Regions from separate parts of the Microbulbifer mixtoriginis genome, predicted to be linked through region 2. Evidence: riboswitches for the same ligand, from Rfam matches in the RefSeq annotation. Region 2 holds a riboswitch; the other holds the start of a gene.

Region 1 (8,682 bases), 1.5 Mb from region 2:
GTACTAATAGCAAGCGCCACCCGCTTCAATTCCCGGGCACCTGGCCTGTAGTGGCCACTGTGGTTATTGACCTCAAGTATTTGATAACCAGCACCCAGCACAATGGTCCCCGCCCCCAACACCGACCCACCAGCCAGAAATGAGGAATGATGGAAATGACCTAAATTTTTTCTTCCGACATAGAAATTACGCTGTGAATCCACAACATAAATTATGTTGCCCGCAGTGTTTTGCAGGATACCCAGCTCAAACCTTCTTTGCGGAGGAATAACCAGCATGTTTCCTGTAAATGTGGCCAGATGTTTCTGCCTATCCCGGTCGGAGAGATAGCGGACATTGCCATTACGGCCATGGGTCGCCTGGTGGTTGGGATGATGAACTTCCGGCCAATAAGGAGTGGCTACCATTTTTGCCCCCCTTGAGCGACCTAAAAGCCCCAGCGTTTTCAATGTAGAACGCAAATGTCTCCAGCGACTTCTTGCTCTCTGTCTTTTCTCTGCCTCAGTCATAAGATGCTTCCTTCCATCCGGTGAATAAAGTTGAAACAGGGGATCTCCCTAAAGTTCACTGAAAGAATATGGAAAGCAGCATGAACAACTAATGAACACTATGAGTTTTAAAATGTCTCAATGTGGAAATTACCCTTCACCTGTAAGACCATGTAATGGCAGCCAGAAATTTTTAAACCATTATTTAAAAGAGAGTCATGATAAAAGCTGGCCTCCCATGAAATAGAAAGAAGAAAACTTGATGCTTGAGTTGCATTTACAATACAAGCAATATCTACTGAGAAAACTACAGGATGCTTAACCAAACCATTTACATCCATCCGGAATGGTGAAATTGTTCAACTGTCCCCTGAAAAAGTAGCGCCAGGACCACCGGTAAGCGCCCTAATTCCAAGCGGTAGAGCTATGCCAACCAAAACAAAAGTCTTTGTTGATTTTTTGGAAAATGAACTAACTTAAGCTCGAAAAAAATAGAACTGAAAAGCCGAGAATAAAATACCCACTATCCAAGCTGAATCAGCCAGGCCCCAAACTTTAAAGAAATATCACTTAAGATTTACACCAAGCACCCAATGAAAAACCTTATCAAAACTTTGCAAATCTAATTTAGGTCGTTCTTCAATTGAGTTAGCCACTCCGCGATCCAGCTTGGCATTAATCCAATCATCAAGTTGAGCATCCAGAATCACAAAACTGCCTTCATCCAACCCTTTTTTCTGCTCAATCAAATTGAGTATCAGCTTGAATAGCCATTCCTCTTGATCATCCTCTAGTAATTCTTCGCACATTTGCATAAAGTTGACTGGAGGGATTGACAGAAATCTTTTTATATAAAGTACATTCAGAATTGAGCGTATTACATATAACAGCTTTTTAACCTTAATTTCCTTAACCCCTGCGTCCTTTTCTTGCACAAATTTTGTATAACAGTTAAACCCCATGCTGATATAGTGATGCGCTAAGGCCCGCGGCTGCCAACACTTGAGTGCCAGGCTCCGAAGTTCATCCAAAACCTCTTGCCGTTTGAAATACACTTTTGGTGAAAACAGCCACTCGATTAATGTCGGATTGCTGCCCCTTAACAGTCCCAGGGTTTTATTGATATCCCAGCCAACAAGGTCAAGCTCATCCCCCAAGGTCTTATCGAAAGGCACTTCTACGACATCTCTTGGAGTCCCAAGTGTCAAATAGTGGTTAAGATCTCGCTTGTAAATAAAACGTACATCCCAATCACTATCCGGCGACTCAAAGCCCCACGCCCGACTACCAGACTCACAGGCATATAAAATTTCTATACCTTTCTCAGCTTCAAGTGCTTTTAACTTTTCTTGTACTACCAATTCCATCAATTTCTCTCTACCAATCTACCATGGGCAATGGACAAAAGTTACTATTCAAGAGAGTGACACTGCCTTTGAAATGCCACTATTAGCCCCTTCAACGTAGGAAGTCACCACACGATGAATACTTGCATATACCCTACTCTACTTACCGCCCCTTTTCTGCACCTTGTAGCCACCAACCAAATACCCCAGCAACTATCCGATAAGCACTGGGATAGAGATCAAACCAATCAGTAATCAGCGGTCCTGCTTAAAATGCACATCAAAGTGAACTAATGCGGTATAAGCAACTGCACCCATCATTACAACAATGACAAACATTACAAGCCAAGTGACAAAATTTGCTGACAAATTCAAACCGCAGCTTTTACAGACACATTTTATCGAGTTGAGACCACTACACCAGCCAATCAGAGAGATAGGCTTCTCATTACAATCGGGACAATTTTTCACTGTTACTCCAACACCTAAATCTAGCCATAGCCTGGCAACCGAAAACTAAAATTATATTGGATATCCTTCAATACCAATACTTCTGCCCCCCATAGCCAGGCGGCCTAATCTCAATCAAAAACGCCTTCCTGCCCATAAAAGGCGAAACATCTGCTATCATCGCGCCCGCAAAAACCTAAGGGGTGGCCAAGGCCTGAGATGCAAAGGGATCAAGAAGATCACCTTAAGCAAACCCTTGAACCTGATCCGGTTAATACCGGCGTAGGAATAGGTAGGCGTGCCAAAGCCCTCCCCTCGTCGCTCTCCGGGTCTCTTTCATTAGTGTTGATTCGAGAGAGAACCATGAAAAAACTGTTCACAATCCGCCCGATTGCTCAATCTATCGGCCTTGTGGCTGGCCTGTCCGCTGGGCTAGCAATGGCCGCTAAGCCCATGGAGGGCGGGCTTGAGGAAGTGGTAGTGACAGCTCAATTACGTGATACCAACCTGCTAGATCTACCCGGCAGTGTCAGTGTAATCGGCACCAGCAGTATTGAGGCGCGCGGAGCTGGCAACCTGGACCAACTCCTGAACATGGCACCTAATGTCAATTTTTCTACGGGCGCCTCACGGGGGCGCTTTATCCAGGTTCGCGGTATCGGTGAACGCAGCCAATTTATCGACCCAGTAAACCCTTCAGTCGGCTTGGTTATTGATGGTATCGACTTCACAGGCCTTGGCCTGGCCGCCAACACCCTGGACATAGAACAAGTCGAGATTCTACGAGGCCCGCAAGGCACCTTGTATGGCGCCAATGCCCTAGCAGGCCTGGTCAATATGCGCAGTGCCGCGCCCACTTCAGAAACAACGGGCAAAGTCTCCGCCGAGTTGAGCGAATACGGTGGTCGTAGCCTAACCGCCATTGGCAGCGGCAGCCTGACTGAGCAGCTTGGCTACCGTATAGCCGCCAGCGAGCGAAAGTCCGACGGCTATATGGAAAATCAGTACCTGGGCCGTGATGACACCAACAATATTGATGAATCCGTACTGCGCGGTAAGCTGGCCTATTCTCCCAGTGACGATTTAAAACTCGGCCTCACCCTTTTCTACCTTGACGCCGATAACGGCTACGATGCCTTCTCTCTATACAATACCCGCAAGACCCTCTCCGACAAGCCCGGTCGGGACCAGCAGGAAAGCTGGGCTGGCGCTTTAACTGGGCAGTGGTCTGGTAACGAGAATTTCACTCTTGAAGCCACCCTAAGCCATGCCAATTCCGATACCGAATACGGATACGATGAGGACTGGAGCTATATCGGATTTCACCCTTGGGAATACAGCCAAACTGACAATTACCAGCGGGACAAAGACAACACCAGCCTGGATTTACGCCTGCTCTCCACTGAAAGCTCCAAACTCTTTGCGAGGCGCACTAGCTGGGTACTGGGGGTTTATCATCGTCATGAGCAAGAAGACCTCCTGCAGACTTCAGGAAAAACTGAAGGCACAATCACGGAATACAGTTTTTTTAGCAGTGAGTTTGATACCAAAAACAGCGCTGTTTACGGACAGCTGAGCACCACACTAACCGACACTCTCAACCTGATTACCGGGCTTCGCCTGGAAAAACGCAGCGCGGATTATTCTGATTCCTATTCCACTAAGGCAGATAGCAATGAGGATTTATGGGGTGGAAATATAACCCTGGAATATCATTATTCTGAAGACACGCTACTGTACGCCACCGTTTCACGCGGCTATAAGGCAGGGGGTGTGAACGGTGCGATCATCGCAGAGTTCGCGGGTAATGAAGACACTTACAGGGAAATGTTCGAGTTCGATACAGAGCATTTGCTTAACTACGAACTCGGCGCTAAAGGCAACTGGCTGGATAACCGCCTACAGGCGCAGCTAGCGGCTTTCTACCAAGACCGCAGCGATGTTCAAGCCAAACAATCACTCTTTAATCCAGAAAGTAAAAAGTTTAGGGAATACCTGGGCAATGCAGCAGGTGGTGAAACTTTCGGCTTTGAGGCGGAAATAAATTTCCAGGCCACGGATACTGTGCGCCTCTTCGCTTCTGCAGGCTGGCTAAACGCCGAGTTTGTTAACTTTATAAGCAGCACCCACGTGGATACAGAAAAGGATGAAGAAACCGGCACGGTACTATCTCCGGTAAATCTGGATGGACGTGATGTAGCTCATGCGCCAAGCTATCAGTTCTTCACTGGCACCGAGATTGATCTTAGTGCTCACTGGGTACTGCGTCTGGAATTGGAGGGCAAGGATGAGTTTTATTTCTCCAATAGCCACAATGAAAAATCCACTGCATACGAGTTGCTCAACGCCCGCCTCACTTATCGGGCTGATAACTGGGAAGTCTCTCTTTGGGGGAGAAATCTGGCTAATGAAGACTATTACACCAGAGGTTTCTATTTCAGTAATGATTATGGCAACAATCCAGCCAATTTCTACGCTCCTGAACCTTACTATCAACAGGGTGAGCCCCGCATTGCCGGTGTAACCGGTACTTATACTTTCTAATAGGACACCTTGTAATTTAGCAAATAGCCAATGGTTAACGCCCGTGAATTATCAGATACATAGCTATCTGATAATTCACGGACTTAATCGGGTTGGATAGATAGGAGCCAAGGATAGTTACCCCCTGGATCTCGGTGAATAATGAGAAAAGCTATGCAGCTCTCCGCAGAAATCAGCATGTACCCCCTCAAAGATGAGTACATACCCAGTATTCGAGCCTTTATTGAACGCCTGAATAGCCATTCAGGCCTGAGAGTAATCACTAACACTATGAGCACTCAGGTATTTGGCGAATATGATTTGCTAATGGATGTTCTCAAAATAGAAATGCGCAAATCCTATGAGCAGTTTGGACGCGCTATTTTTGTTTGTAAATTTATTGATGGCGACCTAGCCCCGGCAAAACCCCATGCTTAACTCAGAGTTCCTAGAAATTCTGCGCACCTCAATTGCAGCCATGTCTCTTTGGGAAGTGGCAGCTGTTGTTCTCGCCCTTGCTTACCTGTTATTGGCGATGCGCGAGAAAATCAGCTGCTGGTATGCTGCCTTTATCAGCACGGCAATCTATTTAGTTTTATTTTGGGATGTCAGCCTGCTAATGGAATCAGCACTGCAAGTGTTCTACCTGGGCATGGCGATTTTTGGCTGGTGGCAATGGCGTCATCACGAGGATAAAAACAAAGATTTAAGAATTCATCGCTGGTCACTGCAAACCCACTTGATAGTGATTAGTGGTGTTTTCCTGCTAACCCTGGTATTCGGTTATCTGCTAGATAACTTTACCAGTGCCGCCCTACCCTATCTCGATTCTTTCACCACTTTGGGAGCTGTGGTGACCACCTACATGGTGACCCGCAAAGTTTTGGAGAACTGGATCTACTGGATTGTAGTGGATGGGGCCTCCATCTACCTTTACCTGGATAGAGGGCTCTACCTGACTGCGTTCCTCTTTTTGCTCTACGTGGTATTGGTTGTTATTGGTTTTTTCCAGTGGAGATCCATCTACAATAAGCAAAATCAGGCCGAGCAGCCCGGGCTAACCTCTTTAACGGGAAAACAAGCCTCCGCCGCTTTACAGTAGCAATTCGCCCTCTCTATACCTATGCGCCAAAGCCTAAGCGACATCATTCCCTGCGACTGGCATCAGTGGAGCCAGTCCAGGCCTAGGTTTATACGGACCTTGGCAGGTGGGCAGACCAATCGAACCTATTTAGTTTCATCAGGGGAAGAGCTCCTGGTTATTCGCCATAACTCCCCACTTAGCCAAGCGCTGGATCTCGACCGAGTAACAGAGGCCCAAGTCCTCAACCAGGCCACTCGCGCCGGGCTCTGTGCTCCCCTTGTCTATTGTGACCCTCAATATCACTATTTGGTAACAAGGTTTATCCAAGGCCAGCCCTGGCACAAAGAGGGCCCCAGCGCTTTGGAGCGACTTGCCAAACGGCTTAATAGTATTCACTCTCTCCCGCCGGTTAAGAACCAACTGGATATTGAGCAGAAAATAGACCGCTATTGGTCATCGATTAATACTCAAGCAAATTTCTACCCACGTCTTAAACAATTACACCGTGAACTATCCAGCAGTATTAGCGCTTTAAAGGCTGTAAGTGATACTCCCGGTCTCTGTCATAATGACCTAACCAAAGAAAACCTGATCGAAAGTACCAGCGGGGAGCTAATCGCAATCGACTGGGAATATGCTTCCATGGGAGATCGATTTTATGACCTTGCTGCTTTGATTGAAGAGCACCAACTGTCCCCTGCTGAGCAACAACAGCTACTGGTCAATTATCTCCATCGCCCACCAAATGGAGATGACAGGCAGCGCCTGTACCATTGGCGGCTAATCTATAAATATCTATGTGTACTTTGGCATGCACTGCAATGGAGTGCAAAAAAAATCCCCGGTGACTCAAGCACCATCGAATCTCAATGCCAGGCGATATTGGAGTTAGCTGTATCCCGGCCGGCTTAGTAGCCCCTTAGTAAACCCACCTCATCAACCCGACGAAAGCCCTGCCGAGCCCCCAAATGAACATAACAGGAATTAAAGGGGATCCTATATGGGTGAAGCCTTCCTAAACAATACAGCTCAAGATACCAACCACATAAGATCAGTATTGACCGGCCATTGCTTTGCAAAGATATAATCACTGCAGACCTGCACAGGTTTACATCAAAATGCACGAGTATAGGGAGATACACATTATGACCAGAACTTTCTTCGGCTTGCTACTCCTCTTCGTCACCGCCAGCTGCTATGCCGACAAGAGGCCTGAAGCTTTTAACACCATCGACAAACTTTTTGCCGCCATGTCAAATTTTGATCATCAGGCAATGAGAAGTACGGTTACTGATTCATTCATCCTTTTAGAGCATGGGGAGATCTGGACCATAGAGGATCTTGTTAATGTTGTTAAGCCCGCTGGTTACACCCGAACGAATTACTTCAGCATCATCAACTACGAGCAGCAAGGCGAATTACTGACTGTCAATTATTGGAACAAAGCCAACTTTACCCAGAAAAACAAAAGCGAGGATGTTATCTGGCTGGAGAGTGCCGTCCTAGCCAAGGTAGATGGGAACTGGTTACTCCGCCAAATGCATTCTACCCGACTACCAGCTGGTAAAACGCCCGATGAAGTAACCTTTATCAAGCAAAAACTCTAACTTTAAAGTTAAGCTCAATGTGCTGGTCTTAGGGCCAGCCCTACATTCACTGTAGAGGCTGCAGCCAATACCGTGTCTTTTCCTATCCACTGCAGCATCATGTAAAATAAGCCGAACTATACGATACATAGTGCTTATTATCCCAAGAGGCGGCCCCATGAAGCTAAAAGTGTACCTTTCCGGTGAAATTCATTCTAACTGGAGAACCCAAATTATAGAGGGTTGCAAGAATCTAGGGTTAGATATCACCTTTTCATCCGCAGTGACTGATCACGATGCCAGTGATGCGGCGGGTGATGGCCTTGGTGAAGAGTCCAACTCTTTTTGGCGTGATCATAAATCGGCCAAGGTTAATGCCGTCCGAATCAAACACTCTATTGAGAACTGCGACCTGGCGATCATTCGCTTTGGAGAAAAATATAAGCAGTGGAACGCCGCATTCGATGCCGGTTACTGCGCAGCTCTGGGAAAGCCTTACATCACCCTACACGATGAATCCCTGGTTCACGCCTTGAAAGAAGTCGATGGTTCAGCCCAAGCCTGGGCCCAGAGCCCTGCACAAGTTATCGATATTCTGAAATACCTCACTACCCAGGCTTAACGCCATATGTCACCAGCGCCGGCCAATAACCGGCGTGGTTTGTCGTATAATCGCTCACCTTCATTTTCCCCACTCTTTTTAATCTGTAGCTACTTATGCCTGGAGTAACTGATCGGTTTTCCCTTGATATGACCTATTTATCCATTAGCATTTCATACCAACATCTTCATGTTTTGCTATATCCCACTGTGTTCAACCAATCCATCAATAGATGGCGCAGACATAAACCGAGGCAAGGATACTGACCTTAAAGGCCACAAATGTACGATTCATATAATTAAACTCAGGAGATCAATCAAAAGGTTCTGGCGGGTTTCCCACGATAAACGCTTACATCCTCAATCAGGAGCAACCTTATCAGCTATCGGCCACCCCAGTAGCTTGGAGAGTATCATGAGAATAAGTAAAGAAGTCTGGAAGGGCCAAGCCGCATATTCCAAAACACTGTTATGGCTATATGATTTTTGGGTGTTATTTTTATCAAATCGCTTTATTTGGCGCTGCCCTACACCAATAATTCTTCAGAAATTTGATGAAAATGTAAGCGTCAACCACTTGGACGTGGGTGTCGGCACTGGCTATT
Region 2 (8,682 bases):
CAGGCCCGTAGAGACCGATGTTTTATTTTTTGTAGTGAGTGGCCTGAATAGATACTTTTGCGGTTTGGATAATGATTAGAAAGCTTGGGTCCTCTAGAGAGTACTGTAAATGAGTAAAAGTATAATCAATCCTTTCTGCCGTGTTTGTGAATATCTTATAAGTTAAAAGCTATAACTCAGAAATATTTTACGAATACACTCAACTGTTACGTTAATTTTTCATTCTCAGGGTTATCCATAGGATGGATGACCACATAAACTGCACATGCAGCCAGGACAATAGTTTAGTGCAGGAAGTTGACATGTCTGTGAGGGTTGAACTCTAAATCTATTTTCTACTTGATCAGCCCATAACTGCTAACGGCAGTAATTAAGATGGCAAATGGGATAATTTTACGAACTGCAGTTTCAGTTCCTTGAGAATTCATCATAAAGCTGCCATCACCCATCACCCATCACCCATCACCCATCGCCGACAGTGCTCTACGCTCGGGGTAGGCCAGTTTGATATCAATAGCACCAGGTAGGACAAAGGCCATGGTGGTAGGCCCACTAGGAATTAGGACGGCTGGGTATAGGGACGTGATCCATATTTTCACTACGCCAGTGTCTGAAAGTACAATACCATCTGCTTGCAGCGTATTCTTAAATGTCTGCGACCACCGTTTGGGATTTTATTGGATAAGCATTGGAGACTTTGCCATTGTTAATTTATCTGAAAAGAAGTTTTTGCATTTTGTAATCTTCGCTGACCAGACTTGGCTTTTGTATATTTGCTCAACTTTTGTAAAGAAAGGGGGTGTTGGCTTCTATACCATGGCTAATGTTAAAGTAGGTGTCAGCATCTGCTGGGGAATTATGGATATAGATAATTTTTTCTGCACTTGGGTTTATACGAAATAGGGCATCTCCTGCAGCTCATAGTCAACAAAGATAACAGCATCGGTAGTATCAAATCCAAAATTGACATAGTCGTGAACTATAAAGTCCATAACTCCTAGTGAGTTTGGATGGTCCTCTGGTATTGTGCCTTTTTCAGGGAATGTACTGGCGACAGCCATATTTAGATCCTCGGAGAATTGAATCTAAGCATTTTAGGTGTTGGCTTGAACTGTTCCATGACCTACAAGGATAAGAGGTCTTTTGGTGCTGTTTAATATTTCCATCGAATTTTAGATGTTTGCGATTGGTGGGGTGGGATTTAGTATGGTGTCAACAAGCAGGGCCACTTATTATTAGGTGCCACCATATCTACAATGTCTTCGGGAACACACACAGATAATAGGCTCTTGGTTGATCTTCCTGTGAGGTTTTGAAAGCTGCACGTATGAGCTCGGAAGTGGATTCTGGATTTATCATCATTTTTGATGAGTTGGTGATGAGCCCAAGCATCTTTATTAGAGCAATATATTGATACGTTTCTTTATAAAGCCCGTCGATACCAGCTTTAGCACTGATGGGAACGAGAGGCGTGCTATCCGCTTACGTATCGGCGATTTCCACTGGCATATTAGTAGCTTCTGGTCCAAGTGTTCCATAGCAGACACCGGGGTTCCCAGTTGCCAGGCCATACATAACTGTCATAAATAAATTTGCAAGCTGGAATCTGGCCAGATTTTCAATAAATGTCGATCAGTTTGTAGATGTTATCTGAAGACGCTGACAGTGATGGCGTTTAACTTTACCGTCCTATTAGGTGCCGCGCCCTAAAGAAATTGTTGATGGATAAATGAATAAACATCTCAGTTTTAGGGTGATTTTGGCGCTTATTTTGTAATTATTAGGTCGTGGGCTAGGAGCTTGTTAGGATCGACATGGGAAATGGGGAATTATAGTGAAAAAAGTTAAATTACGATTCCGAATGATTTTACTAATGAGTTTTGCATTTGTTTTTTCTTCATGTGGAAAAGACGAAAGAAAGGCTGCGCTAAATGCTAAACTAGATGTCGACTCTGAAGTGGTGGCGCGTATTGGTCGTAATAATATTACATTACAGGATTTGGATAATGATTTACAGCTGGCTTTTTATGATATTGCAGAGCAAAAATATAATTTGCGTTTGGCTAGGCTGAATGCCTTGGTGAATGAAAAAGCTAATTTCAGCTCGAAGAGGGGTGATATAGAGATTTATCTGAAGTTGCCCGAGCCGCCACGAATTCAATTGCCCGAGAGTTCTAAATTTATTAGGGGTAATCAGGATGCTCCAGTCACCTTGGAGATGTATTGTTCTTTCCAATCTCCACATTGCAAAGCGATACAGCCTGTAATACGTCGTCTACTAGAGGTTTATAAGGGGTGGGTTCGTCAAACGCACTTTGATTTTCCGCTTAAATTTCATCGTGAAGGAATTCAAGCTGCATCTGCAGCGCGTTGTGCGGCGGTGCAGAATAAGTTTTGGGAGTATCACGATGCCTTGTATGTTCTAACTCCTGAGTTTGATAGTGATACTTACCTTCAGTTGGCCAAGCAATTGCAATTAGATATTCATCTTTTTGAAGATTGCTTATCCAGTGATAGCCCAAAAGATTCCGTAGTAGGGTCCCGGGATCGTGCACTAGATCTTGGTCTTAAAAATGTACCGGTCATTTTTATTAATGGGTTGTATCTGAAAGGGATGCGTAACTTTGAGCAGTATGCTTTTTGGGTGGATAAAGAACTGCAATCTATGGGGATAAAATCAAAAGAAAAGTATAGATGGAAGGATAGCGAAACGATTGATGATAGAAATTTGCCGACTACCAGATTGCCACTAATGTTACTGGGGGTTAGCGAATCAACTGTAGAAGGTAAGTCGAAAGCTTTGATTGCAGTAAAGGAAGCTACTGCGGAGTATTTCAGTGCAGGGCAAAAAATTTCAGACAATATTTTATTGTTGCGCATCCACTCTAATTTCGCAGTGATAGAGAGTAGAGGCGGACTGGAAAAGTTACCCTTAAAGGGGAGAGAGGGCGCTGAGGTTTTACTCACCTACACTCATGGACAAAGTGAGGAGTTGAAGCGACGTATAGAGCAGCCATTGGGCCCTGGAACCCGCAAGTTGATAGCCTCTTCTGGTGTGCTGACTCTAGGGCAGGCTTGGTTAAGTCGTCACTTGGAGCAGCGACAGGCTTTGGAGGCTAAGTTTACCGAGGCCGAATTGGAAGTTGAGGGACACCATTTGATGCGACTTGAAGGTGTCGCAGATAATGAGTTCTTCACTGCCTTGGGTTTTCAAGAAAATGATGTATTACTGAGAGTGAATGATAGTTGGGTACATAGCGGTCAAAATAAATTGTGGGATGCGCTTTCTAGTGGCCAGCTTATTGATGTGGTCTTTATGAGAAAGGGACTACCACAACGTATACAGTATGTAGTTGAAGAGTTTAGCTACTTTGAGAAAAATTCAAACACAGAAAGAGAATAGTTTAGGCTGTGAGATAAACTTGGGCACTCATGAAAGCTCTAGTCAGAGAGCCCAATGTTCACCGATTAGGGAAGTTATTTACTTATCGGGATTACCCTGCCAAAAGATATCGGCAACGATATTTTGGCCTTGTACACTGGGATGGAAACAGTCTCCACCACCCACATCGTCCTTTCCAAACTGGAAAGTCCCAGCATTTACCTCATCTTCACCAGTGTATTCCGCTATAACCTCAACACCATTAACACCATTGTAACTTTCGGCTTCTTCGGCAAGAATCTCGTTGTAACGCCGCTGGGCTGCAGTAATCGCATTATAGCGGGTGGTGAAGTCCTCTCCGTTCATGATACCGCCGTTGGTTGCAATTCGGCAGATACCAAATGTTGACCAAACGTTTTCACAGTCTACTCGGGAGTTTTCCGCCTGCTTTTCCAGGCCTGCTCCACGAAGATCCTGTACCCTAGGTACAGATCCGAGCAGAATGGTGGAGCCATTGGGAAGGCCGTCGACGAGTTTATCCAAGCCGGCTTGAACAGCTGAGCGCCATTCATTGTCGGTATATAGTGGGTTATTACAGTTGGCTGGATCGGCACAATCTCGGTTGCAGATGTCATTCCCGCCAAGAACGATTTCAACATGATCTGCCACATTGGTTTGTGCCAAAATGCGATCGGCCTGCACTGCAAAATTCTTATTACCTCCACGCATCTCGGCACCGGATTCAGCCGCTTTTTTATTTGCAGCGATATTGGGTGAAATAATTTTATATCTATCGTAAATACTTTCTACAGAATTATTGTCACCATCAAACCAAGAGTGTTCCGGTTGATCTCCACCCAGGAGGCAAAATAGGTCCCAAAAATACTTATTGCGTGTACAGTCTGCACCGAATGCCATGGTAATGCTGTCTCCTGCAGCGACAGATTTTGACGGGGCTGCCATCACTGATGGCAGCGACATAACACTTAAAAAAAAGACTGCTATAACTCCGTATCTTTTCCACATTGTGATTTCTCCCACACCGACTCTCGTCGTAGATAGTTATTGTTTTAAAGCTATATCGGTGAACCTGAGGAGTTTAGGTTGGTGGGTGAGAGGTGCTACTGCGAATACGCCAGACTATCCGGTCAGATTTTAATAAGTTGAAGCATGTTGAAATTCTGTCGTCGAGAACATTAAGTGATTTTGGTTTCACTTCAAATGATGGTTGTTGTCAGACCTAGATACGGCTCTTTGATAGACCACCTATTCATATTCGATGGCTTCCTCTATACTGCGCATTACTTGTCGGAGTGCCTGTGGGCTGAGATCGCTGTTGCGAGATCCGTTGAACCTGATCGGGGTAACCCCCGCGTAGGGAACAAGATCTGAAGTCGCCTGTTTTTTTACAGTTTGGCGTCTTTTCTCTTTGTAAGTGCCCTGGATGCTGCGACCTTTAAATTCCCAAGTTTTAAGGTTACGCATGTCTGAGATCATTGAACAATCCGGTAAAGCCGGAAAGTCCTCCCGCGCTGCCAGTCGCGATTCCGCTAAAGAATTTCTTGAGAATCTCACGGTTCAGTCTTTTCCCAATTCTCGCAAGGTGTTTTTGCCTGGTGAAACCCCTGGTATCCAGGTTGGCGCTCGCCAGATTTGTCTTGGGGATAGTGTGGTAGGTGGAGATGCCGATAATCCTATTCTAGAGCCCAACGCGCCTCTCACCGTATACGATACCTCCGGGCCATATTCAGAGCCCAATTTTAAAGTCGATGTACGCCAAGGTCTGCCCAAGCTACGCAAAGGCTGGATAGAGGCACGAGGAGATACTGAACAGCTGGATTCCCGCCAGGCGGCCTATAGTCAGCAGCGTATGGCGGCCCAGGGACTGGATCACATTCGCTTCGAAAAGCTTCCCAGTCCGCGCCGAGCCAAGCAGGGAAGTAATGTATCGCAAATGCACTATGCCCGCCGTGGCGTTATCACGCCGGAGATGGAGTTTGTCGCAGTCCGCGAAAATATGGGACGCGTAAAGTTAGCGGCGGAGATGAGTGAGAGTGAATACCAAAAAGCACGTGATGGTATTTACATCCCGGAACAAATCACGCCGGAATTTGTTCGTAGGGAAGTTGCAGAAGGACGCGCAATTATCCCAGCGAATATCAATCACCCGGAAGTGGAGCCGATGATTATCGGGCGCAACTTTCTGTGTAAGGTGAATGCAAATATCGGCAATTCCGCTGTGACCTCTTCCATTGAAGAGGAAGTGGAAAAACTGGTTTGGTCTACCAAGTGGGGGGCAGATACGGTAATGGATCTGTCTACCGGAGCCAATATCCACGAAACTCGCGAGTGGATTCTGCGCAACTCACCAGTCCCCATTGGTACCGTACCCATTTACCAAGCATTGGAAAAAGTAAATGGAATTGCTGAAGACCTCAACTGGGATGTTTTCCGAGATACCTTGATTGAGCAAGCGGAACAGGGAGTGGATTATTTCACTATTCATGCCGGTGTGCTCTTGCGCTATGTACCACTCACAGCCAAAAGAATGACCGGGATAGTGTCTCGTGGTGGTTCCATCATGGCGAAATGGTGTCTCGCTCATCACAAGGAGAATTTCCTCTATACCCACTTTGAGGAAATCTGCGAGATTATGAAAGCTTATGATGTGAGCTTTAGTCTTGGTGATGGCCTGCGTCCGGGCTCCATCGCCGATGCCAATGATGAAGCTCAGTTCGGTGAGCTGCATACGCTGGGTGAATTAACCGAAGTTGCCTGGAAGCACGATATACAGACCATGATCGAAGGCCCTGGCCATGTGGCTATCCATAAGATCAAAGAAAATATGGATGAGCAGTTGAAGCACTGCCACGGTGCCCCCTTCTATACTCTTGGCCCATTAACGACAGATATTGCTCCCGGTTACGACCACATCACTTCCGGCATCGGTGCAGCACTTATCGGCACTTATGGTTGTGCCATGCTCTGCTATGTGACACCGAAAGAGCACCTGGGCCTACCCAATAAAGAGGATGTTAAAGAGGGTCTGATGGCTTATAAGATTGCGGCCCATGCCGCAGACCTGGCCAAGGGGCATCCATGGGCACAGAAGCGCGATGACGCTCTGTCAAAAGCCCGCTTTGAATTTCGCTGGGAAGACCAATTCAATCTCGGTTTGGACCCGGAGCGCGCACGCTCTTATCACGATGAAACCCTGCCGAAGGAATCCGGCAAGGTAGCGCATTTCTGCTCCATGTGTGGGCCTAAATTCTGTTCTATGAAGATTACTCAGGACGTGCGTGATTACGCAGCCAAACAGGAGGCGGAACGCGGGATGGAAGAGATGGCAGTTAAATTTAAGGAAATGGGCAGCGAGATTTATCACAAGGGCTGATCGGGTGTTGGGGGAGGGTAACTCCCCCAGCATATTAGAAATACAGTGATGTAAAAGGAGCTTGCTATCGCTGGTATCCAATTGGAATTGTGAAGATAGGTAAGCTGTGTCAAACGAAACCAAAGCCAAAGTGGCTATTGCCGGTGGCGGCCTGTTGGGGCGATTACTCGCCTGGAGGCTCTGTCAGCTTGATGTAGATATTACCCTGTTTGAGGCCGGTAACTTATCGGAATCAAAAGGTGGAGCCTGTTGGACAGCTGCGGGAATGATCTCGCCTTTATCGGAGCTGGTACATAGTAATAAACACATTTATAGCCTGGGGTTAAAAAGCCTTGAGCTTTGGTCTGAGTGGGTCCGGCAGTTGGAGGAGCAGAGCGGGCAGGACGTGGAATACCGCCGAGCGGGCTCAGTCCTGGTGGCGCATGGCAAGGATAAAAGCGAGCTGCTGCAATTTCTGCGGGAACTACAGGGTAAGCTTGGCGAGTCTGCCAGGGGGCAGCTGGAGCCACTAGATAGCAATACTTTAGCGAAATTAGAGCCCTCCTTACATGGCTTTGAGCAGGGGCTTTACCTGCGGGGTGAGGCGGATATCAATAATCACCGCCTATTGCCTGCGTTACTCAGGGTGTTGCACCGAGGTGCTGTCACTCTGCGAGAGCACAGCAAGGTAAATTGCGAAGCCGGGTATATCTCTGTGAACTCGGAGCGCGAACAATTTGATTGCGTGATCGACTGCCGTGGTCTCGGTGCCAAGGGACAGATTGAAGGCTTGCGCGGCGTCCGTGGTGAGGTGATGGTGGTGGAATCCCGGGAAGTGGTTTTGCAGCGTCCAGTGCGCCTGCTCCACCCACGCTATAAGCTCTACGCTGTACCCCGTAGCGATGGACGCACCGTGATTGGTGCCACGGAAATTGAGAGCGAAGACCAGTCGCCCATTTCCGTGCGCTCCAGTATGGAATTGTCTTCTGCGCTTTACTCCCTCAACCCGGCTTTTGCCGAGGCTCGTATTGTTGAGACCCGCGTAAATTGTCGCCCCGCCACTATGGATAATATGCCTTATATCCACAGCGAGGATGGGCTGATTAGGGTGAATGGCCTTTACCGTCACGGTTATCTTTTAGCGCCGGCAGTCGTGGAGCAAGTGGAGAATCAAGTGGCACAACAACTGTTACAGGTGGCTTGATGCAGGTACTAATTAATGGGGAAACACAGAGCCTTGAATCCCCGCTAAAACTCTCTGCGCTTTTACAGCAGCTCGGCTATCGCGGAGAAACGTTTGCCGTTGCGATCAACGGTGGATTTATTCCCCGTACGGAATATAGCAATACACAGATAAATAACGGCGATAGCCTGGATATTGTTGCTCCGGTAGTGGGGGGGTAAAGGTGAGCGATCTATTAACACTTTACGGAAAAACATTTAACAGCCGGCTTTTGGTGGGCACCGCTCTGTATCCCTCCCCAGCGATTATGCGCGAATCCGTGCAAGCCTCAGCTTCGGAAATTATTACTTTGTCTCTTCGCCGGCAAAATCCGGCACAGCAGCAGGACAATCGATTTTGGGATTATATTCGCGAGTCCGGTTGTCAGTTGTTGCCCAATACCGCCGGTTGTAAATCGCCGCGAGAAGCGGTGGAGCTGGCAAAAATGTCCCAGGAAATTTTCCAGACCGATTGGCTCAAGCTGGAAGTGATTGGTGATGATTACAATTTGCAGCCAGACCCCTTTGGTCTGGTAGAAACTGCGCGGGAATTAATTCAGTTAGGCTTCAAGGTTTTGCCTTATTGCACAGATGACCTGGTTCTGTGTCGAAAACTTTTGGATGTGGGTTGCGAGGTATTAATGCCCTGGGGGGCTCCCATCGGTACTGGGCAGGGACTACTCAATAAATATAACCTGCAAACACT

Evidence for each region. Region 2 has a riboswitch for thiamine pyrophosphate ahead of thiC (phosphomethylpyrimidine synthase ThiC). Riboswitches for the same ligand answer to the same signal wherever they lie in the genome.
Region 1: it holds a riboswitch for thiamine pyrophosphate, as region 2 does, so the genes downstream of both, ACJJI0_RS06735 (TonB-dependent receptor) here and thiC (phosphomethylpyrimidine synthase ThiC) in region 2, are expected to answer to the same signal.

Annotation. Positions count from the first base shown of each region.
Region 1 covers NZ_CP174285.1:1,549,541-1,558,222, forward strand. Annotated here, with positions in the region: gene ACJJI0_RS06725 (IQM protein middle domain-containing protein) at 1-407, opposite strand, end outside; gene ACJJI0_RS06730 (nucleotidyltransferase domain-containing protein) at 1,055-1,855, opposite strand; TPP riboswitch at 2,474-2,590, shown strand; gene ACJJI0_RS06735 (TonB-dependent receptor) at 2,648-4,828, shown strand; gene ACJJI0_RS06740 (hypothetical protein) at 4,970-5,245, shown strand; gene pnuC (nicotinamide riboside transporter PnuC) at 5,238-5,909, shown strand; gene ACJJI0_RS06750 (phosphotransferase) at 6,009-6,803, shown strand; gene ACJJI0_RS06755 (nuclear transport factor 2 family protein) at 7,037-7,498, shown strand; gene ACJJI0_RS06760 (YtoQ family protein) at 7,656-8,099, shown strand; gene ACJJI0_RS06765 (class I SAM-dependent methyltransferase) at 8,493-8,682, shown strand, end outside.
Region 2 covers NZ_CP174285.1:8,696-17,377, forward strand. Annotated here, with positions in the region: partial or broken gene ACJJI0_RS00035 (thiamine pyrophosphate-dependent enzyme) at 336-599, opposite strand; gene ACJJI0_RS00040 (hypothetical protein) at 891-1,085, opposite strand; gene ACJJI0_RS00045 (thioredoxin domain-containing protein) at 1,835-3,403, shown strand; gene ACJJI0_RS00050 (SGNH/GDSL hydrolase family protein) at 3,482-4,408, opposite strand; TPP riboswitch at 4,682-4,780, shown strand; gene thiC (phosphomethylpyrimidine synthase ThiC) at 4,866-6,776, shown strand; gene thiO (glycine oxidase ThiO) at 6,883-7,959, shown strand; gene thiS (sulfur carrier protein ThiS) at 7,959-8,159, shown strand; gene ACJJI0_RS00070 (thiazole synthase) at 8,162-8,682, shown strand, end outside.